2 regions of the Faecalibacterium sp. DFI.5.82 genome follow, and region 2 is predicted to be linked to the other one. Evidence: riboswitches for the same ligand, from Rfam matches in the RefSeq annotation. Region 2 holds a riboswitch; the other holds the start of a gene.
The links. Region 2 has a riboswitch for thiamine pyrophosphate ahead of thiW (energy coupling factor transporter S component ThiW). Riboswitches for the same ligand answer to the same signal wherever they lie in the genome.
Positions count from the first base shown of each region.

Region 1: linked by a shared signal. The riboswitch ahead of thiT (energy-coupled thiamine transporter ThiT) and the one ahead of thiW (energy coupling factor transporter S component ThiW) in region 2 are both predicted to bind thiamine pyrophosphate.

Region 1 covers NZ_JARFIS010000001.1:151,154-162,440, reverse strand. The annotation lists gene P0G09_RS00900 (peptidase domain-containing ABC transporter) at 1-1,882, opposite strand, end outside; tRNA gene P0G09_RS00895 (tRNA-Asn) at 2,355-2,431, opposite strand; gene P0G09_RS00890 (sigma-E processing peptidase SpoIIGA) at 2,757-3,641, shown strand; gene P0G09_RS00885 (sigma-70 family RNA polymerase sigma factor) at 3,818-4,507, shown strand; gene sigG (RNA polymerase sporulation sigma factor SigG) at 4,742-5,506, shown strand; gene P0G09_RS00875 (sporulation transcriptional regulator SpoIIID) at 5,543-5,788, opposite strand; TPP riboswitch at 5,899-6,001, shown strand; gene thiT (energy-coupled thiamine transporter ThiT) at 6,090-6,662, shown strand; tRNA gene P0G09_RS00865 (tRNA-Ala) at 6,807-6,882, shown strand; tRNA gene P0G09_RS00860 (tRNA-Tyr) at 7,265-7,350, opposite strand; tRNA gene P0G09_RS00855 (tRNA-Thr) at 7,536-7,610, opposite strand; gene glmS (glutamine--fructose-6-phosphate transaminase (isomerizing)) at 7,677-9,497, opposite strand; gene P0G09_RS00845 (hypothetical protein) at 9,965-10,516, opposite strand; gene P0G09_RS00840 (DUF5685 family protein) at 10,513-11,287, opposite strand, start outside.
Region 2 covers NZ_JARFIS010000005.1:118,562-129,848, forward strand. The annotation lists gene P0G09_RS08410 (zinc ribbon domain-containing protein) at 1-190, opposite strand, end outside; gene P0G09_RS08415 (Cof-type HAD-IIB family hydrolase) at 211-1,032, opposite strand; gene thiC (phosphomethylpyrimidine synthase ThiC) at 1,211-2,521, opposite strand; gene thiE (thiamine phosphate synthase) at 2,679-3,311, opposite strand; gene thiM (hydroxyethylthiazole kinase) at 3,298-4,119, opposite strand; gene thiW (energy coupling factor transporter S component ThiW) at 4,132-4,647, opposite strand; TPP riboswitch at 4,830-4,936, opposite strand; gene P0G09_RS08440 (SPFH domain-containing protein) at 5,118-6,407, shown strand; gene P0G09_RS08445 (Trm112 family protein) at 6,422-7,522, shown strand; gene P0G09_RS08450 (TPM domain-containing protein) at 7,535-8,329, shown strand; gene P0G09_RS08455 (YeiH family protein) at 8,425-9,465, shown strand; gene P0G09_RS08460 (hypothetical protein) at 9,671-10,171, opposite strand; gene P0G09_RS08465 (MATE family efflux transporter) at 10,200-11,287, opposite strand, start outside.

The DNA of each region.
Region 1 (11,287 bases), on a different contig from region 2:
CCTCCCGTACCTGATCGAGGGTAGCCTCGGGGCGGGAGATGCGGATATTCTCGAAGATCGTCTTGCTGAACAGCTCAACGTTCTGCGGGACATAGGAAATGCAGCGGCGGACGGATGCATTGCTGTACTCGTCCAGATCAACGCCATTCACGCTGATGGTGCCGCTCTCCGGCTCGTAATACTTGAGCAGGAGCTTGGTGATGGTGGACTTGCCGGAACCCGAGGAACCAACCAGCGCCACCTTCTTGCCTTGCGGGATAGTGAAGGAGATGTGGTCCAGTGCCGGGGTGCGGTTGCCATACCGGAAGGTGACATCCTTGAACTCAATGTCGCCCTCCATGCTCTCCATCTCGGTGTACTCTCTGGTATCGTCCTGCTCGGATTCATAATCCATGATCTCCGTCAGGCGCTTCATGGAGATGGAAGCCTCCTGAATGGACATCTGCATACCAATGAGCTCACTCACCGGAGAAGTAAAGTAGCCCGAAAGGGTGCTGAACGCCATGTAGCCGCCCAGCGTCAGCTGGCCATTCAGCACCTGCGTGATGCCCACATAGGTGGTGACCATGTTCAACACGGTCATAATCACGCTGGAGATCAGGCTCTGGCTGGTGCTGATCTTGCTGGAACGCAGGCTGATCTTCAGGCTCTTGATATATTCACGCTCAAGGGCTTCCAGCTCACGCTCTTCGCAGGCGTTGCACTTGATGGTCTCGATGCCGCGCAGGCTCTCGATCATCTGGCTGTTCAAAACGGCCGACTGCACCATCGTCTCTTCATTGATCCGCTTGTAGGGCTGCTTGAAGATGATGACGAGCAGCAGGCTCAGAACGGTGGTAAACAGGGTAATGGAGAACAGCGAGGAGTTCATCCGGAACAGGACAAAGCCTGTACCCACGGCCATCACAATGTCCATGACCACGCTCATTGCAATGCTGGTCAGCACCGATTTGATGGTGCTTGCATCGGAATAGCGGGTGGTGATCTCGCCGGTCTTACGGGATGCGAAGAACTTCATCGGCAGTTTGTACACATGCTCGAAGTAGCCCAGCATCAACGGGATATCGATTTTAATGGAAAGAAAGATCAGGATCCACTGTCTCACAGTCGAGAGCAGCGTGCTGGTCAAGTTGACCACACTGAACACGACAATGAGCGATATGAGCAGGTTTTTCAACCCGTAAGGCAGCACCTCGTCCATGATCGCCTTATTAAAGACGGTGGACACGATGCCGATCAGTGTCAGGATCACTGAACTGAGAATAGCGTAAGCAAACAGCTTTTTCTGGGGAAGCAGCAGATCCATGTACCGCTTCAACATGTTGTTGCGGGCTGCCTTGGCTTCCTCTTTACCCTCCACCTTATGCTTGCCGGTGCCGCCCTTGAACTCCGCTGTGGGGTTCAGCAGCAGCAGCACGCCGGTGAAGTTTTTATAGAACTCATCCAGGCTGATCTTTTTCAGTTCATTTGCAGGGTCGCCGATGACGACGTAATCCTTGCATTTGTACTTTTTGCTTGCATCAGCCTTGCGTTCTTCTTCCTGCACCACATGCTTGCGGCGGGCATCGTCATCCTTGATGGTCGTCTTTTTGAAGATGACCACAAAATGGGTCAGGCCCTGGTCGGTAATGACCTGCGCAATTGCGGGCAGTGTGAAATCGCTTAAAAAGTTTTCGCGGTCAACACGGACAGCCGCCGTGCTGAAGCCCAGCTCATTGGCTGCTTTCTGCAAGCCAACGAGGTTCGTGCCTTTCATGTCGGTTCCCATCATGTCCCGCAGGCGGGTGATGGTGATTTCCTTTTTGTAATGGAGGCACACCATTGCGAGTGAAGCGGCCGCGCAGTCCGTAGAATCGTGCTGCCGCACATAGGTATAACGCATACGATGTTTCCTTTACAAGAGACCGACAACCAAAAGCAAACGATCTCTTTTTCAATGTACTGTGTCTATTTCAAAACTACGGCTTTTATTCTAGCACACCCGGTCTGTTTGCACAAGCCCCAGTTTGCTGTTGTTTTAACCGTAGGTCTGACAAATGAAAAAGGTTTTCTTTTTGCACTCCGGTTTAACAGCGCATAGCCTTCTGCTTTGCCCTGCCCTGCGGAGAACCAGGGCAAAGCAGAAGTCCGCTGCTATCAAAAGAAGGGAGCGCCTACCCTTTGATCTGAGTCAATCACCACAGAACGTTTAAAAACTGTTCCAAGGTTTGGGTGTAGTATACCACAATCTGACAGCATCTTCAAGAGGACATTTTTTAAGAAACCATTAATTTTGAAGATTTTGTGAAAAAAGTCTCAGATTGGTTACAACACCCGGTTAAAAAACAAGCGGCGAAGTTGCCCTCGCCGCCTAATGGCGCCTCTTGCCTGACTCGAACAGGCGACACCCTGATTAACAGTCAGGTGCTCTAACCGACTGAGCTAAAGAGGCACATCTTTCAAAACGCAATTCCGCAGCGCACAATTGACTGCGAGATGTATTATAACTCTTCCCGCTCCCTTTTGCAAGCCTTTTTTGGAAATTTGTGAAAAAAGTTTTTCAAAAGGACTGAACCCTCTCAGTCAAAGCCTTGCGGCTTTGCCAGCTCCCCCGAGGGGGGAGCCTTTGGCAGGACCACCGCAAGCAGCTGCTAAAGGCCGGGGCAGTCTTGGCTCCCCCTTTGGGGGAGCTGGCGCGTTAGCGCCTGAGAGGGCGAGCCCGTGTTCCGACATCCTTTTTCTTACGCTTCTGTTACCCTATCAATACCAGAAAGAAGGTGCCGCCCATCAAGACTGTGATCTACCTCGATGTCCTGCTGCTGACGAATTTTGCGCTCACGCTGCTGTTCCTGCTGGCGGCGGGGCTGCTGGCCGGGGTGGATTGCCGGGCCGGGCGGCTGCTGTTGGGCGGGGCGGCGGGGGCAGCTTCCTCGTTGGCCCTGCTGGCCCCGGAAGCGCCGGACGCTGCCGCGCTCTTATATAAAGTGTCAACCGCCGCCCTCACGGTGGCCGCCGCCTACGGCTGGCCCGGGGGCCGATGCTTTGCCCGGCTTGTGGGGTGGTTCTGCGCGGGAAATCTGCTGCTGACGGGGACGCTGCTCCTGCCCGGGGCACAGACCAACAACGGCTGCATCTACCTGCCCCTCTCGCCGGGGGCACTGCTGGCGGGCGCGGGCGGGGTGGTGCTGGCCGTGCAGGGGGTGCTCCGCTTTCTGGGCCGGGGCGGCGGGCGGGTGTTCCCCGCCCGGCTCACCGTGGCAGACACAGCGCTGGATGTCCGGGCCTTCTGCGACACCGGCTTTTCGGTGCAGGAACCGCTTTCGGGCCGGGCAGTGGTGCTGGTGCGGTTCGGTGCCGTGCAGGGCCGCCTGCCGCCCGCTCTGGGTACTTATCTGGAGCAGCACTTTGCCGGGGCCGCTCCCCTGCCCGACCCGGCGCTGGGGGTGCGCCTTGTTCCCTGCACCACCGTGGCCGGGCACTGTATCCTGCCGGCTGTCCCGGCCAGCCTGTGCTGCACCGGCTCCTCCGCCGGGCAAGGCAGGGCCGAGCACCTCTATGCCGCCTTCGCCGACCTCCTCCCGCCGCCCGATGGGTGGGATGTGCTGGTGGGGGTGGAAGCCGGGGACCATTTTCAGCAAGCTCACCCTCTCAGTCACGACTAGCGTCGTGCCAGCTCCCCCAAAGTGGGAGCCCTTGGCAAATCGGGCCACTTCTGCTAATTACTTTTGCTCAAACTCTACCAAAATGCCAAAGCCTCTCCCTTCGGGAGAGGTGGCAATGCGTTAGCATTGACGGAGAGGGTTTACCCGTCAAAGGAGGAACCATCTTGCATCGTCTTATTTCACTTCTACGCCGCCTTTTCCTCTCGCTTCTTGCCCCTTCCGCCGCCCACTACATCAACGGCGGGCCCAGCCTGCCGCCGCCGCTGACACCGGAGCAGGAAAAGGCCCTGCTGACCCGGATGATGGCGGGGGATGCCGCCGCGCGCGATGACCTCATCACCCACAACCTGCGGCTGGTGGTCTACCTTGCCAAAAAGTACGAGAACAGCGGCGTGCCGCAGGAGGACATGATCTCCATTGGCACCATCGGGCTGATCAAGGCGGTAAACACCTTTACACCCGCGCGGAACATCAAGCTGGCCACCTACGCCAGCCGGTGCATCGGCAACGAGATCCTGATGTACCTGCGCAAAAGCTCCAACCGGCGGCAGGAGGCCAGCATCGACGAGCCCCTGAACACCGACGGCGACGGCAACGAGCTGCTGCTCTCGGACGTGCTGGGCAGCGACGAAAACCTTGTGGGCCTGCAATTGGAGCAGGCCGCCGAGCGCGCCACCCTCCGGCGCTCCGTGGAGCAGTTGGCCCCCCGGGAGCGGCAGATCATGGAGCTGCGCTTCGGCCTTGTAGACGGCGTGGAGCACACCCAGAAGGAAGCCGCCGATGCCCTTGGCATCAGCCAGAGCTACATTTCCCGGCTGGAAAAGCGGATCATCCGTCAGCTGAAAGAGGTGCTGGAGCGGGAATAACCGGCAGCTGGCTCACCCTCTCAGGCGCTAACGCGCCAGCTCCCCCAAAGGGGGAGCCAAGACTGCCCCAGCCTTTAGCACCTGCTTGCGGTTGCCCTGCCAAAGGCTCTCCCTTTGGGAGAGCTGGCATTGCGAAGCAATGACTGAGAGGGCGAGGCTGCTAACAATTCCCATGTATCTTCCCCGCCCTCTTACCCCATACTTCCGGTATCAACGTAACCGGAGGTTCGGGGGATGTACAACAAAGTGGAATTATGCGGGGTGGACACGGCCCAGCTGCCGGTGCTTTCCGAAGCGGAAAAGCGGCAGCTGCTCACCCGGGCGCGGGCAGGCGATGCCGCCGCCCGGCAAGCCATGATCGAGGGCAACCTGCGGCTTGTCCTGAGCGTGGTGCAGCGGTTCGCGCAGCGGGGGGAGAATCTGGACGACCTGTTTCAGGTGGGGTGCATCGGGCTCATCAAGGCCATCGATAACTTTGACCCGGCCCAGCCGGTGCGGTTTTCCACCTACGGCGTGCCCATGATCATCGGGGAGATCCGGCGCTTCCTGCGGGACAACAACGCCCTGCGGGTCAGCCGCAGCCTGCGCGACGCCGCCTACAAGGCCATGCAGGCCCGGGAGACGCTGGAAAAGCAGCTGGGCCGGGAGCCCACCGTGGACGAGGTGGCCCGGCAGGCAGGACTTTCCCGCCGGGAGGTAAACGCGGCGCTGGAATCGGTGGTGGAGCCCATCAGCCTGGAAGAGCCCCTTTACACCGATGGCGGCGATGCCATGTATGTCATCGATCAGGTGCGCGACCCGGACAGCGAGGACAGCTGGATCAGCGGGTTGGAGTTCCGGCAGACCGTGGCCGGGCTGACCCCGCGCGAAAAGCGGATCATGGAGCTGCGCTACCTCAAGGGCGAGACCCAGATGGAGGTGGCGCGGGAGATCGGCATCAGCCAGGCGCAGGTCTCCCGGCTGGAAAAGGCCGCGCTGGAGCAGTTCCGGCACAAATAAACAGGAGAGCGGCACAGGCCTCCCTGCACCGCTCTCCTACTTTTTGTATTTGCGTCTGGTCGCCGCCCCGCCCCGCAAATGACGCTCGGCCTTGTTGCGGGCCAGCACGGCCTGCACCCGGGCAAACAGGGCCGCATCCACGGCCCGCAGGCGGGTGGATACATCCTTGTGCACCGTTGATTTGCTGCACCCGAACGCCCGGGCGGCTGCCCGCACCGTGGCACTGTGCTCTGCAATGTACTCTCCCAGCAGCGCCGCCCGCTGCTCCGGCTCCACGTTCATCCGGTCACGCCTCCCCTGTTTGCGGTCTCCCTAAAAAATATGAGCCAGCGGCCGCCAATATGCCCGCCGGGGCTTGACATTTGGGCGCTGGCCGCTATACTGGGAGCTGGACATAAAAACAGGGGCGCTGAAAAGCTGAGATCCGCACCTGAGCGGAGTACCCTCGAACCTGATCCGGGTAATGCCGGCGTAGGTAGTTTGCGGAAAGGTCCACCCTCTTCACAAACGAAGCCCATGCGCCTGCCTTTTTGTGCGGGTGCATTTGTTTTTGTGTACTATTATCTGAGAAGAGGAATCTCCCATGTCAAAAACCTATTCCAAGACCCGCATTCTTGTGGAGTGCGCCCTGATGATCGCCATTGGCACCGTGCTGAGCAACATCAAGTTCTTCACCCTGCCCAACGGCGGCAGCGTTACCCTGCTGAGCATGCTGCCCTTTGTGCTGGTCTCCTTCCGCCACGGCGTGAAGTGGGGCCTGTTCACCGGCTTTGTCAACGGCTGCCTGCAGATGCTGCTGGGCTTCTGGGCACCCCCGACCCCGACCTTCCTGTATTTCCTGGGTGAAGTCCTGCTGGACTACCTGGTGGCCTTTATGGCGCTGGGTACTGCCGAGTTCTTTGCCCGTCCCTTCAAGAACCGGATGGTCGGCGTGGCCGTGGGCACCTTTATGGCAGGCTTCCTGCGTTTCATGTGCAGCTTCCTGTCCGGTGTGCTGGTCTGGGGCAACCTGAACGAAGGCCTGTCCGCCTGGACTTACAGCCTGGTTTACAACGGCAGCTATATGCTGCCCGAGACCCTGCTGACCATGGTGGCCGCCGTTCTGCTCTGCCGTGTGGCTCCGCAGATCTTTGACCGCCAGCACGCAAAGGCCTAACCCATCCTCACTTTGTTCCGCGCCCTGCCCGGCTCTATGCCCGGCAGGGCTTTTTGTTTTTGCAAACTTTTTCAAATTGGGTGTTGACAACCGCCCGCCCGGCTGGTATAATAACTCACGTCGCAAGACACCAACCAAATATGTGGGGGATTAGCTCAGCTGGGAGAGCGCTTGCATGGCATGCAAGAGGTCAGCGGTTCGATCCCGCTATTCTCCACCAAAAAAGCACTGTACTTCGTAGGAAGTATGGTGCTTTTCTTTTTTATTCCGGCAAAAAGATCAGGGATGCACCGCTCGCCATGCAGGCGGGCCAGTGACACCCCCGATCTCAAACGAAACCGTTATCCGATTTAACGCATGTAGTGTTTTCCGCGCCGCGCCGCCAGCTCCATGCCAAGGCCCGCCAGCGTATCTCTACACTGGCGGTCTTTTTATGGGCGCGGGTGGATTACGCAAGCCGCGCATCTAAAAAAGCCCCGCAGGGGCTTTTTTCCCCGCCGGACTGTTCGGCGGGTCGATGCTGTTCGAATCCACCCGCCTAGCCTCCGGGAAGGTTATTACAAAACAGAAACTCCAGTACCCGGTTCGGATACTGGAGTTCTTGGTGGGCGCGGGTGGATTCGAACCACCGAAGCTGAAAAGCAGCAGATTTACAGTCTGTCCCCATTGGCCACTCGGGAACACGCCCATATCCTATTTGCAGTCATCGCTGACTGCCTGTATATTTTATCATCTGAAGTGGCATTTGTCAACTACTTTTTCCACGGATTTTCTCTTTTTCTGTCGTTCTCTATTTTCCTGCGTTTTACCGCAATAAAAGCACTTTCTATAACAACAAAAGACCCCAAAACGTTTTCCGTTTTGAGGTCTTTTTGGAGCTGGTGACAGGAGTTGAACCTGCAACCCACTGATTACAAATCAGTTGCGCTGCCATTGCGCCACACCAGCATCGGTTACCTAGATAGTATACCACCAGCGGGCGGGTTTGGCAAGGCTTGATTTCTGATTCTACGGTTATTCCACGGTCACGCTCTTGGCGAGATTGCGGGGCTTATCCACATCACAGCCGCGCAGAACAGCCATATAGTAGGCAAACAGCTGCAGCGGAACGATGAGCTGCAGGGGCATCAGCAGGTCATCGTAGTCATCCAGACGCACCACATAGTCGGCCACGCCATCGGGCACCACGGCATCCCGGGTGGTGAAGAGCAGGACTTTTGCGCCGCGGCTCTTGGTCTCCTTGGCGTTGGAGATGGTCTTTTCGTAGACCTGCTTCTGGGTGGCAAGGGCGATCACCGGCACGCCGTCTGTTACCAGACTGATGGTGCCATGCTTGAGCTCGCCCGCCGCGTAGGCATCCGAGTGAACATAGCTGATCTCCTTCAGCTTCAGGCTGCCCTCCAGCGAGAGCGAATAGTCGAACCCGCGGCCGATGAAGAAGCAGCTCTGGGTATTGACGAAACGGCTGGCCAGATACTTGATCTGTTCACAATCGGCCAGGCGAGGCTTGATGACCTCCCCAGCCCGGAGCAGCTCTGCTGTCAGGCGGCGGATCTCGGCATCGGTCTGCATTCCCCGGGCGTAAGCCAGCCGCAGGGCGAACAGGTAGAGCACGCACATCTGCACCATGTAGGCCTTGGTGGAGGCCACGGCGATCTCAGGGCCGGCATAGGTGTACATGACATAATCCGCTGCGCGGGCAATGCTGCTGCCCACCACGTTCACAATGGCCAGCACCGGCACGCCCCGGCTCTTGGCCAGCTTGAGGGCAGCCAGCGTATCGCTGGTCTCGCCCGACTGGCTGATGATGATGACCAGATCCTCCGGCCGCAGAATGGGATTCCGGTAGCGGAACTCGCTGGCGATCTCCACCTGTGCAGGCACCCGGGCCAGCGCCTCGATGGCAGCCTTGCCCACCATGCCCGCGTGCATGGCCGTGCCGCAGCCCACCAGATGCACCGTGCCAATACGGCGCAGCCGCTCATCCGTCAGCTCAGGAACGCGCAGGTCGGGCAGACCGTTCTCCACACGGGGGCTCACCGTGGCCGTGATGGCCGCAGGCTGTTCGTTGATCTCCTTCAGCATGAAGTGCGGGTAGCCGCCCTTTTCAGCGGCTTCCTGATCCCAGTTGGCGGTCAGAACTTCCCGCTCCACCGGCTCCGCGAACTCATTGTAGAAGCGGATGCCGTCGGCGTTCACCACCGCCATGTCCCCCTCTTCCAGCACGCTGTACCGGCGGGTATATTTCAGCAGCGCCGGGATATCCGACGCAATAAAGTTTTCCTCTTCGCCCCAGCCCACGATGAGCGGGCTCTCCCGCTTGACCGCGAACAGGGTATCCGGGAAATCCCGGAACAGAACAGCCAGCGCATAGCTGCCCCGCACCATGGCCAGAGCAGCGCGCAGGGCTTTGAGGGGCTCTCCCTCATAGCAGCTGTCGATGAGCTTGACCAGGACCTCGGTGTCGGTCTCGCTCTCAAAGGTATAGCCCTTGGCCATGAGCCGCTCCTTCAGCACACCATAGTTCTCGATGATGCCGTTGTGGACGATGCTCACCCGGGGCGTGGAATGCGGGTGGCTGTTCACATCGCTGGGCTCCCCGTGGGTCGCCCACCGGGTGTGGCCGATGCCGCAGCCGCTCCGGGCCAGGGCCTCCACCGCCAGCCGCTTGCGCAGCTCCGCCAGACGGCCCTTGCTCTTGACCACCCGGATGCCGCCCTCCAAAGCCAGGGCCACACCGGCGGAATCATAGCCGCGGTACTCCAGCTTTTCCAGACCATCCAGCAAAACATCCTGTGCATTCCGTTTTCCAACATAACCAACAATGCCACACATACAAAACACCTCCATGCCGACAGCCCGGCGCAAAAAACGCGCGCAGTACAGCTGTCAGCCTCCTGTAACAGTTTATGTTCTTGTATGGCTTTCTTTGAGGGGATCTGTTACGGTATCACTGCCGATTTTTGCCCCTCTCTGCGGCTGGTATAGCCCATGGTCAGCCGGAGAAACATCCGCCGAAATTTTCGATGATTTCTCTCCTCGTCACCCTCACGGCTGTCACCCGTGTGGCCCGGCGCTTTGTGTCAACTGGTGGTAGACATCACTCCTCTCAATTAGAATCCTCTTAGACAAAGCCCTGCTATTAAACCCCACCGTCATCCCTTCGGGATGACACCGCCCCTACTAGGGGCGGCCTTGGCAGAGCAATACAGTTTGTGTATATAGGGAAACTTTACGAAATGCCAAGGGCCCCGCTATTAGGGGGGCTGGCGGGCGTAAGCCCGCCTGAGGGGTTTGACCCATTATCTTTTTCCCAGCATCTTATGCAGCTTCGGCCGCCACACCAGCTGATACACCTGCAGCAGGTTGTGGAGCGCCCGGTCATACAGCAGAAAGGCCACGTTGCCCATGGCAAGGGTGGCCAGCGAGACCGCCAGCGCGGTGGTCTTCAGCTCCTGCGAAATGCTGCCCGCAGGCACCAGCAGCAGCACCAGCCCGTACATGGCCAGCACGGCACCGTTGCAGAGCAGCAGCTTGCACAGCACCCGCACCAGCGGCAGACGAATGCGCTCAAACCGGGGCTTGACCAGTGGGTAATACCCCAGCAGGAACACAAAGACCAGTACCACCTCCTTATCCGGCACAAAGAGCAGGCTGAGCAGGCTCACCGCGCCGTAGGCTGTCAGGGCCATGGTCCTGCCGCACTCCACGCAGACCGTGGCGATGAGCAGGCTGGCCACCGCCGGGGCAATGAACATCAGCACCGGCACCACAGCCCCCAGCAGCATCAGGGCCACGCTCAGGGCAGCAGCCATGCCGCAGTAGGCCATCGCCCAGCTCTTGCGGGCCTTCACGGCAGCTCCCAGCGCACGGGCTGGTTCTCCGGGTCCAGCGGCTCCACCGCATGGCGCAGGCCCAGGATCATAATATTGTCGATCAGGCTCTTGTTCAGCTTGACATCCAGCATCCCGTAGGCGCGCACCAGATCGTTTGCCGCAGCCAGCGACTGCCGCCGGGCATTTTCCAGTGCAGCACCGGGGTCCTCGACACCATTGACCAGATACACATTGTACCGCTCGGCCCGCTTGTCATCGGCCACACGGCCCGCCTTATCCAGCAGGTAGAACACCCGCCCGATGCAGCTGCCGATATAGCGCATACTCTTGCGCTGGCTGTTCTCATCGGTGGCAAGCGTGGAGTAGAGCGCGCCGTAGATGTTGCTCATAGGCTCGGCAACCTCGGTGTAGTTCTTGGCGTTCAGGTTCATCTGAACGATCGCCTGCTCCTGCTCCTGTTCAAACAGCCGTTCCAGCGCGGGGTTCTCCTGCACGGCCTTTTCGTAGGCGCGGCGGAGCAGGATGCGGTCGATGGTGCGCTTCACCCGCTGTTTGAAGGGCAGTTCGTCACTGCGGCGGTCCTGCAGCTTATGCCAGCCCAGCAGCACCTCCACCTGCGCGGCCAGCCGGATGCCCTGGGTCTGGCACATCATCGGCCTCCAGCAGAGTGTCCAGGGCAGGCGCACCTTTTTGCAGGTCGCCTCCCGCCCGGCCAGGCTGTCTGACAGCAGTGCGAACAGAACCCCGTTGTGCTGCAGCTGACTGCACGAGTAGAGCCCGTAGGTCGTG
Region 2 (11,287 bases):
CCTTACCAGCGCGTTTCGCAATTACTTCAAATTCTTCTTGAGTTATTCCATCATCAAAAATGCATTCTGCCGATTTTCTTCGTTCTTCCTCAGCATTTTCTATTTTTCGTTGCTCAACATTTTTAGCTGATGCATGTAAAACCGCTCCAACAACACCCACAGCTGCAACTGCTTTCCAAAAGTTACTCATACTGCATTTTCTTTCATTTATTAGTTCAGAATAAACTTCTCGATAGCTTCCGCCACGCCGTCGTGGTTGTTGTCGGCGGCGGTGACGTAATCGGCCACAGCCTTGACGGCATCCTCGGCATTCTGCATGGCAACGCCCACCCCGGCATAGGAGATCATGGAGCGGTCGTTCAGGCCGTCGCCGCAGGCCATCAGGTTCTCCCGGGTCAGGCCCATCCGCTCCAGCAGGGCGGCAAGGCTCCTGTCCTTTGCCACGCCCAGCGGCACGGCCTCGATGAAGAAGGGGCTGGAGGGGTACAGGTCGATACGGCCCGCAAACTGCTCCTTTCCGGCGGCACAGACAGCATCCCGCCGGGCAGGGTCAAGGGTGATGAGCATTTTGCAGATCGGATAGTCCACATAGGAGGCCAGATCATCCACATGGATCATCGGCAGCTTTGTGGTAAAGCACTCCTTGTTTGCCCACACGTCCTGATCCCGCTCACACACGATGCCCTCGCTGTTATAGGTCAGGATGGCCACATCCTGCCGGGCTGCAAATTCGCAGAGCTCCGGAACGAACTCCGCTCCCAGCTGCACCTGATACAGGGCCTCGCCGGTCACGCAGTCCACGATCTTGCCGCCGTTGTAGGCCAGCACACAGCCGCCCTTTTTGTCCAGCCCCAGCTCCTTTGCCAGCGGCAGAATGCCCGCTGTGGGGCGGCCGGAGGCCAGCACGATGGTCACGCCCTGTGCGGCGGCGGCATCCAGCGCCGCGCGGGTGCGGGGGGTAACGATCTTTTCATCATTGGTCAGGGTACCGTCCAAGTCCAGAGCCAGCACCCGGATATTCGATCTTGCCATGATTTTTATTCCTCGTTCTCAGGCAGGGGCTTCCCGCCGGATATTTTATTACTTACCCATCTATTTTACAATGCTTTCCCTTTTCTGTAAAGCAGGAAACCTGTTCCCCGCCCAGAGACAAGCAAAAAAGCCGCCCGGCGAGCAAAACCGGACGGCTGAGAAGGAAGAAAACGCGGTGTTACAGGATGTCGATGTATTCCCCGGCCAGTGCCTTGTTCATGCTGCGGACGGCGCAGAACTTGCCGCACATGGAGCAGGTGTCGCTGTGGTCATCCTCGGGCAGGCGGGCATCCCGGATGGCCTTGGCGGTCTCGGGGTCGAGAGCGCAGGCGAACTGGGCATCCCAGTCCAGCACGCGGCGGGCATCGCCCATCTTGTCGTCGATATCCCGGGCATGGGGGATGCCCTTGGCGATATCAGCCGCATGGGCGGCGATCTTGGAGGCCACGATGCCCTGCTTCACATCGTCCACGTTGGGCAGAGCCAGATGCTCGGCGGGGGTGACATAGCACAGGAAGGCTGCACCGCTCATGGCGGCAACGGCACCGCCGATGGCAGCCGTGATGTGGTCATAGCCGGGGGCAATGTCGGTGACGAGGGGTCCCAGCACATAGAAGGGAGCGCCCATGCAGATGCTCTTCTGCACCTCCATGTTGGCGGCCACCTGATTCAGGGGCACATGGCCCGGGCCCTCCACCATGACCTGCACGTTGTGTGCCCAGGCGCGCTTGGTCAGCTCGCCCAGACGCACCAGCTCTTCGATCTGGCAGACATCGGTGGCATCGGCCAGGCAGCCGGGGCGGCAGGCATCGCCCAGCGAGATGGTCACGTCGTGCTCGGCGCAGATCTCACAGATCTCGTCAAAGTGCTCGTAGAAGGGGTTCTCGTTGCCGGTCATGCTCATCCAGGCAAACACCAGAGAGCCGCCGCGGCTGACGATGTTCATCTTCCGCTTGTGGGTGCGGATCTGGTCGATGGTCTTGCGGGTGATGCCGCAGTGCAGGGTGACAAAGTCCACGCCGTCCTCAGCGTGCAGACGCACCACGTCGATGAAGTCCTGCGCGGTCAGGGTGGCAAGGTCGCGCTGATAGTGGATGACGGAATCGTACACGGGCACAGTGCCGATCATCACGGGGCACTCGTGGGTCAGCTTCTGGCGGAAGGGCTGGGTGTTGCCGTGGCTGGACAGATCCATGATGGCTTCCGCGCCCATATTGACGGCGCTCATCACCTTTTCCATCTCCACGTTGTAATCCTTGCAGTCGCGGGAAACGCCCAGGTTCACGTTGATCTTGGTGCGCAGCATGGAGCCGATGCCCTCGGGGTTCAGGCAGGTGTGGTGCTTGTTGGCGGGAATGGCCACCTTGCCCTCAGCCACCAGCTGACGGATCTCCTCCGTGGTGCGGTATTCCTTTTTGGCCACGATCTCCATTTCCGGCGTGACGATGCCCTTGCGGGCAGCGTCCATCTGTGTGGTGTAGTTCTGCATGGTACTTTCCTCCAAATGTTTCTTTTATCTTGAACAGCGCTTTGCGCGCTGAACGTACCGGAAATAAGTTTTTGCGCAGCCTTTCCTCTGTGCGCAATTGGCTCCCCCTTTGGGGGAGCTGGCATCGCGCCAGCGATGACTGAGAGGGCGAGCCGCCTTACAGCTGCTCCGCCAGTGCCTTCAGCTCCCTGCACTCGGCCTCGATGTCCTCCGCGCCGAAGATCGCGCTGACAAGGGCCACACCGTTCACACCGGTGCCCTTGAGCCGGAGCAGGTTCTCCTTGTGGATGCCGCCGATGGCCACAACGGGGATGTCCACGGCATCGCAGATGGCTTTCATCATGCCCTCGGGCAGAACGTCCACGTCTGCCTTGGTGTGGGTAGAGAAGGCTGCACCCACGCCCAGACAGTCGGCACCGTGCCGGACGGCCTCCAGGGCCTCCTCCACGCTGTGGACGGATACGCCGATCATCATCTCATCGCCCACGCGCTGGCGCACCTGAGCAGCGGCCATATCTTCCTGCCCCACATGGATGCCCTCGGCGTGGCAGCGGATGGCAATGTCCACGTTATCGTTGATAAAAAAGGGCACATTGTATTTTTTGCACAGGTCGTGGAGCTCAAACGCCTCCTTCAGGAAGGCTTCCTCGTCCAGCTCCTTTTCCCGCAGCTGAACACAGGTCACACCGCCCTTCAGGGCGCTCTCCACCTGCTGATAGAGGGTCTGACCGCCCACCCAGGCACGGTCGGTGACGGCGTAGAGCCGCATATATTCTTCAGCGCACTTCATACTTGGCACCCTCTTCCAGCTGAGCCGGAGTCATATTGTAAATGGCATCAATGATGTAATTGCGGTAGGTAGCGTTGCCGTCCAGCGGGGTCAGCCGTGCATGGGCGATCTCGCCCGCAAGGCCCATGGCGCAGACGGCGGCAGCCGCAGCCTCCAGCGGCTGGCTGGGGTTGGCAGTGATAAAGGCCGCCGTCAGGGCGGAGAGCTGGCAGCCCGTGCCGGTGATGGCGCTCATCATTGGGTGGCCGTTGCGGATGCAGTAGGCTTTTGCCCCATCGGCCACGATGTCAATGGCACCGGTGATGGCCACAACAGCACCGGTCTTTGCGGCAAATGCCTTGGCAAAGGCCACCGCGCCGTCCAGATTTTCCTCGGTGACCCTGTCGGCCACATCGGCATCCACGCCCTTGGTGGTGCCCGCGCCGGAAGCCAGCGTCTTTACCTCGGAGATATTGCCCCGGATGACCGTGAACCGCACCTCGTCCAGCAGGCGGTAGGCCGTCTCGGTGCGCAGGGCAGAAGCGCCCGCGCCCACAGGGTCCAGCACCACGGGGTGGCCCAGTGCATTGGCCTTTTTGCCTGCCTTGAGCATGGATTCAATGGTGCGGCTGTTCAGGGTGCCGATGTTGATGTTCAGCCCGCCGCAGATGGTGGTGATATCCTCCACCTCGGCGGCATCGTCGGCCATAATGGGCGAAGCACCGCAGGCCAGCACCATGTTGGCGCAGTCGTTCACGGTGACGTAGTTGGTGATATTATGGATAAGGGGGCTTTTGGTGCGGACATTGGCAAACTGCTCTGCAAACATGACGCACCCCCGTCAGGAAAGGCGGCTCTGCATGGAACGCAGGGCACCGGAGTGCTGCAGGCTGTACACCAGCACGCCCGCAATGACCGCACCCACAGCGGTGGAGATGAGGAAGGGCACGATGTAGGCATAGAACGCGATGTCACCGGCGCTCTTGCCCATCAGGCAGATGGCCACCGGGTAAGCGCACAGGCCGCCCAGAATGCTGGTGCCGAACACCTCGCCCACCAGGGTGGCGATCAGGTTTTTGGTCTTTGCGTAGACCAGGCCGCAGAGCAGGGCACCGAACATGCTGCCCGGGAAGGCCATCAGGCTGCCCAGACCCAGGATATTGCGGAGCAGCGAGGCCACAAAGGCCACGCCCACGCCCCACCAGGGGCCCAGCAGCACGGCGCAGAGCACATTGACCATGTGCTGCACGGGGGCGCACTTGCTGCCGAACATCGGGAAGCTGAACACACTGCCCACCACGCACAGGGCGCAGAACATTCCAGCGAGAGCCAGCTTTTTCACAGAGAATTTTTTCATTGGAAACTCCTCTTTCTCAAAAAGCGGTCGAGGCTTGCTGGCCTCCTCTCACGCCGGAACACGGCTTCCCATCGCAGTTATTTCAAGGCTCAGGGCGCTCCCCCTCAGCCCGGAGCCGCCCGTTGCGGCGGCTTGCGGCAACAAAAAAAACAGGAGACACCACAGCGGTGCCTCCTGCAAAAAATCATTTTCCTATGACTTCCTACGGCGGCATTATCCGCATCAGGTCAAGGGTCGAAGTTTGGTTACTTCCTCTCAGCCCGCCTCACGAGCTCCCCTGTGTTTTGTTTTTCGTAGGGTATTGTACACCCGCCGGGGCAAAAAAGCAAGAACAAGTTTTTCTTTCGCCTTTTTGCCAAATCGCTTTTACAATTTCCCGGATTATGTTATACTTGTCCCAAATTTCGCAGCGCCCGGGGGAGCCATTCCCCGCTTTGGGGCACTGCCCGGCACAAAAGGAGATTGAAGTTATGGGTCTCATCAAAGCAGCCATGGGCGCGGCATCCGGCGTGATGGGCGACCAGTGGAAGGAATATTTTTATTGTGATGCTCTGCCTGCGGAGGTGCTGGCCGTCAAGGGCCAGAAGCGGACCAATGGCCGCTCTGCCAACCGGCACGGCAGCGAAAACGTCATCTCGGACGGCTCTGTGATCGCCGTGGCCGACGGCCAGTGCGTGCTGATCGTGGAGCAGGGCAAGGTGGTGGACCTCTGCGCTGAGCCCGGCGAGTACACCTACAGCACCGGCACCCAGCCCTCCCTGCTCAGCGGCGGGCTGAAGAACATCGACAGCGTGTTTGCCGAGCTGGGCAAGCGGTTCAGCTTTGGCGGGCAGGCCGGTTCCGACCAGCGCATCTACTATATCAATACCCGGGAGCTCACCGGCAACAAGTACGGCACCCCCAACCCGGTGCCTTTCCGGGTGGTGGACCAGCGCGCCGGCATCGACATTGACATCGGCATCCGGTGCTTCGGCGAATACAGCTACCGGGTGGTCAACCCCATCCTGTTTTACACCAATGTCTGCGGCAATGTGGAAAACGCCTACACCCGCGACGCGCTGGACAGCCAGCTCAAGACCGAGCTGATGACCGCCCTGCAGCCCGCCTTTGCCCGGATCAGCGAGCAGGGCATCCGCTACTCCGCCCTGCCCGGCCACACCGCCGAGCTGGCCGAGGCCCTGAATCAGGAGCTGAGCGCCAAGTGGAGCAGGCTGCGCGGCATCGAGATCGTCTCTCTGGGCGTTTCCGGTGTCAAGGCCAGCGAAGAGGACGAGCAGATGATCAAGGAGCTGCAGCGCAGTGCGGCCTTTATGGACCCCACCCGCGCCGCCGCGCATCTGGTGGGCGCACAGGCCTCCGCCATGCAGGCTGCCGCCTCCAACACCGCCGCCGGTCCCGCCATGGCCTTTATGGGGATGAACCAGGCCGCTGCAGCGGGCGGTGTCAACGCCCGGGATCTCTACCAGATGGGCGGCCAGCAGACCGCCGCGCAGCCTCAGGCCGCACCGGCCGCTGGCTGGACCTGCAGCTGCGGCCACACCGGCAACACGGGCAAGTTCTGTGCCGAATGCGGCAAGCCCCGGCCCGAAGCCCCGGCTGTCTGGGTGTGCAGCTGCGGTGCAAAGAACAGCGGCAAATTCTGCTCGGAGTGCGGCAGACCCCGGCCCGCCGCCAAGTGCGCCAACTGCGGTTTTGTGCCTGCCGACCCGGCCAACCCGCCCAAGTTCTGCCCCGAGTGCGGCAAGCCCTTTGGGGCCTGAGAGGGGTCTGACGCATGGCTGAAAAGACAACGAATTATCAGTGCCCGGCCTGCACCGGCCCCCTGCACTACGATGGTGCCAGCGGCAAGCTGGTCTGCGATTACTGCGGCTCGGCCTACGACGTAAAGGACATCGAGGCCCGCTACGCCAAAAAGCAGGCCGCTGCCGACACTGCCGCCGAGGGCGATGCCAAAAAAGCCGCCCGCCTGCCCCGGCAGGACAGTCCGGTGTGGAGCGAGGCCGAGGCGGAGGGCCTGAACAGCTACTCCTGCCCCACCTGCGGAGCCGAGCTGGTCTGTGACGAGACCACCGCCGCCACCACCTGCCCCTACTGCGGCAACCCCACGGTGCTGGGCGGCAAGCTCTCCGGCAAGCTGAAGCCGGAATACATCCTGCCCTTCAAGCTGGACAAAAAGACCGCCATTGCCCAGCTGACCAGATATTACAAGGGCAAGGCTTTCCTGCCCAAGGCGTTCAAGAGCCAGAACCACATCGCGGAGATCCAGGGCGTATATGTCCCCTTCTGGCTCTACGATGCCAAGGCCGACGCGCGCGGCCGGTACGAGGGCCAGAACTCCGAGAGCCACCGCGAGGGCGATTACATGGTGACCACCACCCAGCACTACGATGTGCGCCGCGAGGGCTCGGCCGCCTTTGCCAAGGTGCCGGTGGATGGCTCCAGCAAGATGCCCAACACCCACATGGATGCCATTGAGCCCTTTGATTACGGCGACCTGAAGCCCTTCTCCACTGCCTACCTGCCCGGCTATCTGGCCGACCGGTATGACGAGGATGCCGATGCCTGTGCCGAGCGCGCCTACCGCCGGATGTACAACTCCACGGCCGATGCGCTCCACGCCACCACCGGCGGATACAGCGAGATCCACCCCATTTCCGAGAACATCAACGTGGATATGACCCACGCCCACTACGCCCTGCTGCCGGTCTGGATGCTCCACACCCGGTGGAAGGACAAGGACTTCCTGTTCGCCATGAACGGGCAGACCGGGCGGCTCATCGGTGACCTGCCGGTGGACAAGAGCCGGGTGGCCGCGTGGTTTGCGGGCATCAGCCTGCCCCTGATGGCAGTGCTGGCGTTCCTGCTGTTGTTATAAGGGGGTGGCAGAATGAAACACACTGCAAAACGCTTTGCCGCCCTGCTGGCCGCTCTGGTGCTGGCGCTCTGCCTGAGCATCCCCGCCTTTGCCGCCGCGCCGCTGGTGCGGGACGAGATGGGCCTGTTCGATGCGGATACTTACAGCGAGCTGGAAGCTTCCGCCGAAGCCGCCAGCAACGGCCACGACTGCGACGTATATTTTCTCGTGGTGGACAGCATCGGCGATGCCGACCAGCGCCAGTACGCCAAAGATTACTACCTTGCCAACGGTCTGGGCAGCGGCTCTGAACAGAGCGGCATCCTCTTCCTGCTGGCAGTCGGCTCCCGCAAGTATGTCACCATCACCTACGGCGGCGGCGTGACAGCCTTTACCGATTACCGCATCGAGCAGATCGAAGATGCCGTTGTTCCCTATCTCTCGGACGACGACTGGACCGAGGCCGCCTCCGAGTACCTCTCCATGTGCGCCGACACGCTGGATTTCTACGCTGAGCACGGCGAACCGCTGGATGTTGACAACGATACCAGCGGCTGGCCCATCCTGCTCCTCATCGTCATCGGCGTGCCCATGATCATTGCCGGTATCGTCTGCGGCGTGCTGTACAGCCAGATGAAAACAGCCCGGCTCAAGACCGAGGCCAACGATTACATCGGCGCAGGCTTAAAGCTGCGGGTGCAGATGGACAACTACACCCACACCGACCGTGTGCAGGTCTACGACCCGCCCCACGAGGAGAGCAGCAGCTCCGGCGGCTCCTCCGTGGACAGCGACGGCTTTGGCGGCTCCTCCGGCGGCTCGTTCTGAGCGCCCTTTTTTCCAGCAATAAACCACCGGTTCTGCCGGTGGTTTTCGCTTGTTTTTATTTCCGCGTAACATGCAAAAGAAAGGAAACCCAACGAATGTCAAAGAAGATCACCGCCCTGATCCCCGGAGCCGCGCTGGCACTGGGCATCGCCTGCATCGCCAAGTGGCTGGAAACGCTGGAAAGCAGCGCCGGGCTCCACCTCATTGGCGCATCGGTCATCGCCCTGTTTATCGGCATGGCCATCAATGCGTTTTTCCAGCCCAACAAAACAACCGCGCCGGGCATCAAATTCACCTCTAAGAAGGTCCTGAAATTCGCCATCGTCCTTCTGGGTGCCAGCCTGAACATCCGCACCGTGCTGACCGTGGGCCGTTTTTCGCTGACGGTCATGCTCTTCACCCTGGCCACCTGCTTTGGACTGGGCGCGCTGATCGGCAAAGCGCTCGGGCTCAACTGGAAAACCAGCAGCCTGATCAACGCCGGAACCGGCATCTGCGGCGGCTCTGCCATTGCCGCCATTGCACCGGTGATCGAGGCCGATGACATGGACATCGCCTACGGTATGTCCGCCACCTTCCTGTTCGATACGGTGATGATCGTTGTGTTCCCGCTCCTTGGCCGGTGGCTTGGGCTTTCCGATGCCGCATTCGGTCTCTGGGCCGGTACGGCGGTCAACGATACCTCCAGCGTTGTAGCCACCGGTTACGCTTTCAGTGAAGCAGCCGGCGACTTTGCAACGATGGTCAAGCTGACCCGCACGCTGGCGATCATTCCGGCTGTTCTGGTCTTTGCCGCCATCAACCTGCACCTGAAAAAGAAAGAGAGTGCTCAGGCCAACGGTGTCAAGGTGCGCATCCGTTCCATTTTCCCCTGGTTCATCCTTGCGTTCCTTGCCATGTCCCTGCTGACCAGTCTGGGCCTTCTGCCCGCCGGGCTGGTTTCCGGCCTGAAGACCATCAGCAAGTTTCTGATGGTCGCGGCTCTGGCGGCCATTGGTCTGAACACGAACTTTAAATCGCTCTGCCGTTCCGGCGCAAAGCCCATGCTGCACGGCTTCATCATCTCCACATTGGTCGTTCTGGTCGCCATTGGCGTTGAGTACATGATCGGCATTGCACCCTACGGCACGCTGTAACGCTCCTGCCAGCTGAATTTCCCCACAAAGAAAGAGCAGTGCTCTCCAATGGGTTCACCCACCGGAAGCACTGCTCTTTTATTGTTCCGCTTTGCTCCACAAACGCGAACTTGTCGGGGCGAGGCCCCTCCATCTGCTCTCGCAGACCGTTCGGTCACTTAAAAGCCCCACTGGGCTTTCATTGCTTCGCAAACGCGAATTTCACTTACTTAGATAATGGCAATGTCAATTTTCCTGATAATAAAAAATACAGCAGAAGTAAACCAACTATAATTAGAATACCGCCAACCACTTTAATGCCAATTCGATTAACCTTGTTATTTTTTATAATTTTATTTGCAAAAACCAATAGTAGCGCACCAACTACTATAATAAAAACAGATATTAACGGATACATGAGTTTTCTCCTTTCAAATTCCAGTTTATTGAACCAAGACGAGTATACCACACTCTCCCATGAAAGAACAGGCGGATATAGCACAAAAGGCAGGATGCCATCGCCATGATGATACCCTGCCTTTGGTCGTTGCTGTTCGGGGCCAGCGTTCGGACATTTGTTGGACTTCGATAGTGCTCTTGTTGGAGAGCGTCTGCCCCAAAACCTGCTGGAACCGAGTACGGCAAACTGGAACTTGTCGGGGCAAAGCCCCTCCATCTTGCTACGCAAGACCGTTCTGTCGCTTAAAAGCCCCACTGGGGCTTTCATTGTTCTGCTTCGCTCCACAAACGCGAAGTTATCTGGTTGATGCCATTTTATCAGTCGGCCATGATCTCCTGAGAGCCCCATAGGAGATTAAGAAGTTCGCAAGCCAACCAGCTGGTACAGCAAGCCAGACAAAGGCAATGCCGAAACGCGGTGCACAGATCAGGGCAACGGACAGACGAATCGCAAGGTTCACCATGTTTGCAACGAGGAACGGACGCATAATTCCGAGACCGCGAAGGACTCCATCGGTTGCCATCTTGATACCCATGAAGATGAAAAAGTAACCAAGCCATCTCATATAATCACCAGACACCTGATAGGCCAACGCCGTTCCGTCTTTTCCCAAGAACAGCGAGGAAATCTGCGTGTGCAGCGCTTCAATGACCACAAACGCAATGGCTGCAAAGCACAGATCCAGCACCAGTGCAGCGTGGTACCCTTTTTTGATGCGTTGAGGCTTGCCTGCGCCAAGGTTTTGGGAAACAAACGGCGAAACCGCATTGCCGATGGAGACAAAAATCAAAGAGAACACATTCTCTACTCGCATCGTCGCCGAATAGCCTGCCAGCGCCTGTGTGCCGAATGGATTTACAACTGCCTGCACAATCAGCATACCGATGGACACCGTAGACTGCTGAAGAATCGACGGCACGGCAATTTGCAGCATGGATTGCAGCTCCCGCCAGTCAAATCGTTGAAATGGGCTCTCGTATCGCCGCATCCGATGAAGAAAAATCAGAAGGGAAAATACGGCGGAAATGCCTTGGGCAATCAAGGTTGCAAGAGCGGCACCGAACACGCCCAGACCAAGCCCAGCAACCATCCAAAGGTCCATAAGAATATTCAGGACAGAAGAAAAAATCAGGAGTGCCAAGGGAATTCTTGATTCACCGATGGAGGTGAACATGTTGGAGAGAATGTTATACATAAACAAGAACGGAAAGCCCGCAAAATAGACCCGCAGATACAGCACCGCCTCATCCAGAATGTCGGGAGGGGTTTGCAAGCCCCGCATCATCGGGAGGGAAAAGCATAAGCCAAAAACGCCAAGGACAATGCTCAGAATCAAAAAGCTAATCAAGGAGGTTGACACGATTGTTTTCATTTTGCCATATT